2 linked regions of the Streptacidiphilus albus JL83 genome follow. The protein of the gene in region 1 interacts with the protein of each later gene in a pairwise test. Links are inferred from orthologs where the notes say so. Each region holds a gene or a part of one and is shown on either strand. Other genes may lie near its edges.

Region 1 (3,725 bases):
CAGCGCGCGGGCCTTGATGCCGACGTCCTCGGCGGCCCGCCGCGCCTGCGGCACGGCCCGGCCGACGGCCCGGCCGGTCTTGACCACGGCGAAGCTGATCAGGCCGACGACAGCGCCCAGGAACAGCACGACCAGGCCGAGCAGGACTGCCAGTGCCTCCACGACGGGGCTCCTTCCACGCGCACGTCACGAGCCGTTCGGCGAGCCCGGTTCCGCCCGGCGGGCAGGCCGGTGAAACGGCTGTCCCCCCACGGTAGACCCGTGGGGGGACAGCCGGCTCGTGCTTGAGGGGGAGCTCAGGGACGGCTCGGGGGAAACCAAGGGTTCCGCTCGGCCCTGAACCCGGCCCCGGCCCCCGTCGCTCAGCCGGTGACGATGTTCACCAGCTTCGGCGCGCGGACGATCACCTTGCGCACCTCCGCCCCGTCGATCGCCGCCACCACGCCCGGCGCGGCCAGCGCCAGCGCCTCCAGCTCGGCGTCGCCGATGGCCGGCGGCACCTCCAGCCGGGCCTTGACCTTGCCCTTGACCTGCACCACGCAGGTGACCGTGTCGTCGACCAGGTAGGCCGGGTCCGCCTCGGGCAGGGTCTCGTGCACCAGCGACTCGGTGTGGCCCAGCTTGGACCACAGCTCCTCGGCGATGTGCGGGGCCAGCGGCGCGACCAGCAGCACCACCTGCTCGGCCACCACCCGGGGCGTGCTGCCGCGCTTGACCAGGTGGTTGTTCAGCTCGGTGGCCTTGGCCACGGCGGTGTTGAAGCGCAGCCCGGCCATGTCCTTGCGGATGCCGTCGATGGCCTTGTTCAGCACCCGCAGGGTGGCCTCGTCCGGCTCCTCGTCGGTGACGACGACCGCGCCGGTCTCCTCGTCCACCACGGTGCGCCACAGCCGCTGCAGGAAGCGGAAGGAGCCGACGACGGCGCGGGTGTCCCAGGGACGGGAGACGTCCAGCGGGCCCATCGCCATCTCGTACAGCCGCAGGGTGTCCACGCTGTACTCGCCGGTGACCTCCTCCGGGGCGACCACGTTCTTCAGCGACTTGCCGATCTTGCCGATCTCCCGGCTGACCCGCTCGCCCTCGAAGTACCAGGCGCCGTCGCGCTCCTCGACCTCGGCCGCCGGGACCGGGAAGCCGCGCTCGTCGCGGTAGACCTGGCCCTGGATCATGCCCTGGTTGAACAGCTTGTGGAAGGGCTCGCCGGAGCTGACGTGGCCCAGGTCGAACAGCACCTTGTGCCAGAAGCGCGCGTACAGCAGGTGCAGCACCGCGTGCTCCGCGCCGCCGACGTACAGGTCGACGCCACCGGCCGGCTTGGCCGCGTCCGGACCCATCCAGTACTGCTCGTTGACCGGGTCGACCACGACCTCGGCGTTGTCCGGGTCGACGTAGCGCAGCTCGTACCAGCAGGAACCCGCCCAGTTGGGCATGGTGTTGGTCTCGCGGCGGTAGCGGCGGACGCCGTCGCCCAGGTCCAGCTCGACGCTGACCCAGTCCTCGCGGCGCGACAGCGGCGTCTCCGGGGAGGTGTCGGCGTCGTCCGGGTCGAAGGTGCGCGGCGAGTAGTCGTCGATCTCCGGCAGCTCGACCGGCAGCATCGAGGCGGGCAGCGGGTGGGCCACGCCGTCCTCGTCGTAGACGATCGGGAAGGGCTCGCCCCAGTAGCGCTGACGGCTGAACAGCCAGTCGCGCAGCTTGAAGGTGACGGTGCCCTCGCCGATGCCGCGCCCGGACAGCCACGCGGTGACGGCCTTCTTCGCCTCGGTGACGCTCAGCCCGTTCAGCGAGACCTCGGCGTTGGCGGAGTCGATGATCGCCGCGTCGTAGGAGTCGAAGGAGTCGTCCCACTCGACCGGGTCGGTGGAGCGACCGTCGCTCGGCTCGACCACGCAGCGCATCGGCAGCCGGAAGGCGCGGGCGAAGGCGAAGTCGCGGGTGTCGTGCGCCGGGACGGCCATGATCGCGCCGGTGCCGTAGCCGGCCAGCACGTAGTCGGCGATGAACACCGGGACCTGCTCGCCGCTGACCGGGTTGACCGCGTAGGCGCCGGTGAAGACGCCGGTCTTGGTGCGGCCCTCGGCGGAGCGCTCCATCTCGGACTTGGCGGCGGCCTGCTTGCGGTAGGCGGCGACGGCCTCGGCCGGCGTGGCGTGGCCGCCGGTCCACTCGGCCGGCAGTTCGCCGGACGGCGCGGCCGGCCAGGCGTCCGGCACGATGCCGTCGACCAGGTCGTGCTCGGGCGCCAGCACCATGTAGGTGGCGCCGAACAGGGTGTCGGGACGGGTGGTGAAGACGGTGACCACGGCGTCCGGGTGGCCGGCCACGGCGAAGTCGACCTTGGCGCCCTCGGAGCGGCCGATCCAGTTGCGCTGCTGCAGCTTGATCGCGTCCGGCCAGTCCAGCAGGTCCAGGTCGTCGATCAGCCGGTCGCTGTACGCGGTGATCCGCATCATCCACTGGCGCAGGTTGGACTTGAACACCGGGAAGTTGCCGCGCTCGGAGCGGCCGTCGGCGGTGACCTCCTCATTGGCCAGCACCGTGCCCAGCCCGGGGCACCAGTTGACCGGGGCCTGCTTGATGTAGGCCAGCCGGTAGTCGCTCAGCACCTCGTCCCGCTCGGCCGGGCTCAGCTCGGACCAGCCGCGGCCGTCCGGGGTGGCCTGGTCGCCGCGCTCGAAGCGGGCGACCAGCTCGGCGATCGGCCGGGCCTGCTGCGCCTCCGGGTCGTACCAGGAGTTGAAGATCTGCAGGAAGATCCACTGGGTCCACTTGTAGTACGTCGGGTCGATCGTCGCGACCGAGCGGCGCAGGTCGTGGCCCAGGCCCAGGCTGCGCAGCTGGCGGCGGAACTCGACGATGTTCGCCTCGGTGGTGACCCGGGGGTGGGTGCCGGTCTGCACCGCGTACTGCTCGGCCGGCAGGCCGAAGGCGTCGAAGCCCATGGTGTGCAGCACGTTGTGACCGGTCATCCGCATGTGGCGGGCGTAGACGTCGGTCGCGATGTAGCCCAGCGGGTGGCCGACGTGCAGGCCACTGCCCGAGGGGTACGGGAACATGTCCATGATGAAGGCGTGCGGACGGTCCGCGACGTCCGTGCCGTCGGCCAGGGTGCCGCTCGGGTTGGGGGCGTTGAAGACGCCCTCGCGCTCCCAGCGGTCCTGCCAGTGGCTCTCGATCCGCGCCGCCAGCGCGGGGGTGTAGCGGTACGCCTCGGGCGCCTCGGGTGTGGTCTCGCTCATCGTCCTCAAACTCCATCAGGGGTTCGGGCGGGCCGTACCAGACCCGTCCACCAGCAGAACCGTGCAGCCTCCGAGCTGCAGCCCTCTAAAACGCAGAAAGACCCCTCGCAGGAGGGGTCGCCACGCCGACTCCGACCCCACCGCCGGGGGTGGGTCGGTCCTTGTCAGCGCGGCAGGCTAAGGAGCAGGCTCGCGGTTCGCATGGCGACAGGTTACCGCAGCCCCGGCCTCCCCCGGACGGCAGTTTCGCGCCGGGGTCCGGCCGGGCCGGCCGCCCGGCGCTCCCCGGGATCGGGGCGGCGCCGGGCGGCCGTCGGTCAGCCCGCCGGGTGGGTGGCGGTGAAGTCCCGGAAGTACAGCTCCGAGTTGTCGACCCGGAGGCCGACGCCGCCCGGCCGGAGCAGCGGCCCCGGCGCGTGGTCCACCACCGTGAGGGCGGTTCGGCCGTTGATGCCCAGGGTGAGCAGCACCGTCCCGGCCGGGCCG
Region 2 (3,350 bases), 3.4 Mb from region 1 along the record:
TGCACTGCTGCGCCCCGGACGTCCCGCTGGCGCTGCTGCGCCGGGCCGGGGCGGCGGCGGTCGCGGTGGACGCGGCACTGCTGACGGAGCGTGACGACGATGCCATCGGCGAGGCGGTGGAGGACGGCCTGGTACTGCTCGCCGGTGTCGTGCCGTCGGTCGGACCGGCGTTGTCGGACCCGGCCGGTAGTGTCGGCGTTGTCAGGACGTTGTGGCGCAGGCTGGGGCTCGACCCGGCGCTGCTGGCCCGGCACGTCGTGGTGACTCCGAGCTGCGGTCTGGCCGGGGCCACCCCGTCCTATGCCCGGCTCGCACTGTCACACAGCGTCACGGCGGCGCAGAGCCTGACGGACAATCCGGAGTAGCCGGAAGGCCCGGTGAGACAGGGGGAGTTGGCGATGGAGGAGAGTCGAGTGGCAGCGGACGCACCCGGGGTCGACGCAGCGGCCGACGCGGCAGCCGGGGAGGCGGCCGACCGTGCCCGGCACGCGGAGCTCGCGCGAGAGCTGCAGGAGCACCGGCAGCGGTACTACGGCAAGGACGCGGCCAGCGTCAGCGACGCCGAGTTCGACGCGCTGATGCGCGAGCTCCGGGCGATCGAGCAGCGCCGCCCGGAGCTGGCCACCGCCGACTCGCCGAGCCAGCAGGTCGGCGGGGCGCTGTCGGAGGACTTCGCCAAGGTCACCCACCTGGAGCGGATGCTCAGCCTGGACAACGCCTTCACCGACGAGGACCTGGACGCCTGGGGCGAACGGGTCGAGCGCGACCTGGCCGGCCAGGAGCACCACTTCCTCTGCGAGCTCAAGATCGACGGCCTGGCGGTCAACCTGACCTACGAGCACGGGCGGCTGGTCCGCGCGGCCACCCGGGGCACCGGCCGGGTCGGCGAGGACATCACCGCCAACGCGCTGACGCTCGACGACATCCCGGAGCGGCTGCAGGACGACAACCCGCCGGCCCTGGTGGAGATCCGCGGCGAGGTCTACATGTCCACCGCGGACTTCGAGCAGTTCAACGCCGGCCTCGCGGCCGAGAACGAGCGCCGCCGCGGGCTGAACGAGCAGCTGCTGGCCGAGGGCAAGCGCCCGCTGGCGATGGAGCACCTCTACTCCAATCCCCGCAACACCGCCGCCGGATCGCTGCGGATGAAGGACCCGAAGGCCACCGCCGCGCGTCCGCTGCGCATGATCGTCCACGGGATCGGCGCCCGCGAGGGCTTCGACATCGACTGCCAGTCCCACGCCTACGAGCTGCTGCACGCCTGGGGCCTGCCCACGGCCAGGCACAACCGGGTGGTCGGCACGCTCGCCGAGGTGAAGGAGTTCATCGCCCACTTCGGCGAGAGCGGACGCCACTCGGTGGAGCACGAGATCGACGGCGTGGTGGTCAAGGTCGACGAGATCGCGCTCCAGGGCCGGCTCGGCGCGACCTCCTCGGTGCCGCGCTGGGCCATCGCCTGGAAGTACCCGCCGGAGGAGGCCATCGGCAAGCTGGACCGGATCCAGGTCGGCATCGGCCGCACCGGACGGGCCACGCCCTTCGCGGTGCTGGCCGAGCCGGTGCTGATCGCCGGATCGATGGTCCAGTACGCGACCCTGCACAACAAGGACGTGGTCAAGAGCAAGGGCGTGCTGATCGGCGACACCGTGGTGCTGCGCAAGGCCGGGGAGATCATCCCGGAGATCCTGGGCCCGGTGGAGGACCTCCGCGACGGCAGCGAGTACGAGTTCGTCATGCCGACCCACTGCCACGAGTGCGGCACCGAGCTGCGCCAGATGACCGAGGGCGACAAGGACTGGCGCTGCCCCAACGCCCGCTACTGCCCGGCGCAGATCCGCGAGCGGATCGCCTACCTCTGCGGCCGGGCCTCGCTGGACGTCGAGGGCGTCGGCTACGTCGCGGCCGTCGCGCTGACCCAGCCGCTGGAGCCGCCGACGCCGCCGGTCGCCGACGAGGGTGACATTTTCGGCCTTTCGCTCGATCAGCTGCTGCCGATCAAGGTGCTCATCCGGGACGCCAAGACCGGGCTGCCGAAGATCGACGAGGTCACCGGCGAGCAGAAGATCGTCTCCTTCTTCGCCAACCTCAACGGCGAGCCGAAGAAGACCACCAGCCTGATGCTGGACAACCTCCAACTCGCCAAGGACCGCGACCTGTGGCGGTTCGTCAACGGCCTGTCGATCCGTCATGTCGGTCCGGTCTCGGCCCAGGCCCTGGCTCGGGAGTTCCGCGACCTGGACCGGATCGCCGCCGCCACCGAGGAGGAGCTGGCGGCCACCGAGGGCGTCGGTCCGACCATCGCCGCCGCCATCGTCCAGTGGTTCGCCGAGGACTGGCACCGCGCGATCATCGAGAAGTGGCGGGCGGCCGGGGTCCGCTTCGTCGACGAGGGCACGGCGGAGGAGCAGGGTCCGCGTCCGCTGGAGGGGCTGACCGTGGTGGTCACCGGCACCCTCGCCTCGCACACCCGGGACGGCGCCAAGGAGGCCCTGCAGCAGCTCGGGGCGAAGGTGACCGGGTCGGTGTCGAAGAAGACCGACTTCGTCGTGGTCGGCGACAACCCCGGTTCCAAGTACGACAAGGCGGTCCAGCTGAAGCTCGCGGTCCTGGACGACGACGGCTTCGCGGTGCTGCTCAGCGAGGGCCCGGAGGCCGCCCGCGGCGCGGCCCTGCCGCTCGGCGGGGCGGCCGACGAGGCCGCCGACGAGACGGCCGGACCGGTGGCCGGGGCGACGGGGGATGTGGCCGGAACCGATGGCTGACGACGTCCGAATCCAGTCCCGGCCACCGGGGCTGACCGATCGTCAAGTTACCTAACGCAAAGGCAAAATGCCCAAGCCCCTGCAAACCACAGCACTATCAAGCCACTTAGGACACCACTGGGTTACGTCCCGTCCAATTTCATATCCTCTTCACAGAGCTGCATTTACGCTTGAAGCAGCCCGTCCGCAGCGGGTACGCGGGGAAGCAAGAGGACCACTTCATGGAGCGCACGTCCAGGTCCGGCCGTGCCGGCCAGTCGCGCAGGACTGGGCAGCCGGTCAGGGTCAGCACGCTCGTCGGCGTGCTCGCCGCAGGCGCAGTTCCGCTGCTCCCGCTGGCCCTGCTCGTCATCAGGAGCGCCCCGCAACTGCTGCCGCTCTTCGCCGTCCCGCTGGCCGTGCTCTACGCGGCCTGGCGGATCGCCCGCGAACGCGTCCGCGACCAGGAGACCGACTCGCTCACCGGGCTGGCCAACCGGGGCGCGCTGCTCCGCGCCGCCCGCGAGGCGATCGGCGCCGGAGTCGGCCCGGCGGTCGGCCAGGGCGGCGGCGCCGGGCACGAGGGCCAGCCCGGCCAGGGCCGCGAGC

The links.
Region 2: the proteins of leuS (region 1) and ligA interact in binary tests that used the Escherichia coli proteins (3 or more experiments, as listed by UniProt). The link is inferred for Streptacidiphilus albus JL83 from one-to-one orthologs.

The regions. Positions count from the first base shown.
Region 1 is NZ_JQML01000001.1:2,696,260-2,699,984, forward strand. The notes cover bases 163-3,576. They hold leuS (leucine--tRNA ligase), read right to left. Parts: upstream 3,240-3,576; coding sequence 363-3,239; downstream 163-362. Other genes in these bases: BS75_RS11720 (hypothetical protein), read right to left, coding at 3,557-3,576. Also shown: BS75_RS11710 (hypothetical protein), read right to left, coding at 1-162; more of BS75_RS11720, read right to left, coding at 3,577-3,725.
Region 2 is NZ_JQML01000001.1:6,113,306-6,116,655, forward strand. Bases 42-3,080 are described here. They hold ligA (NAD-dependent DNA ligase LigA), read left to right. Parts: upstream 42-398; coding sequence 399-2,762; downstream 2,763-3,080. Other genes in these bases: BS75_RS26740 (methionine synthase), read left to right, coding at 42-365. In the rest of the region: more of BS75_RS26740, read left to right, coding at 1-41. UniProt on the Escherichia coli protein: DNA ligase that catalyzes the formation of phosphodiester linkages between 5'-phosphoryl and 3'-hydroxyl groups in double-stranded DNA using NAD as a coenzyme and as the energy source for the reaction.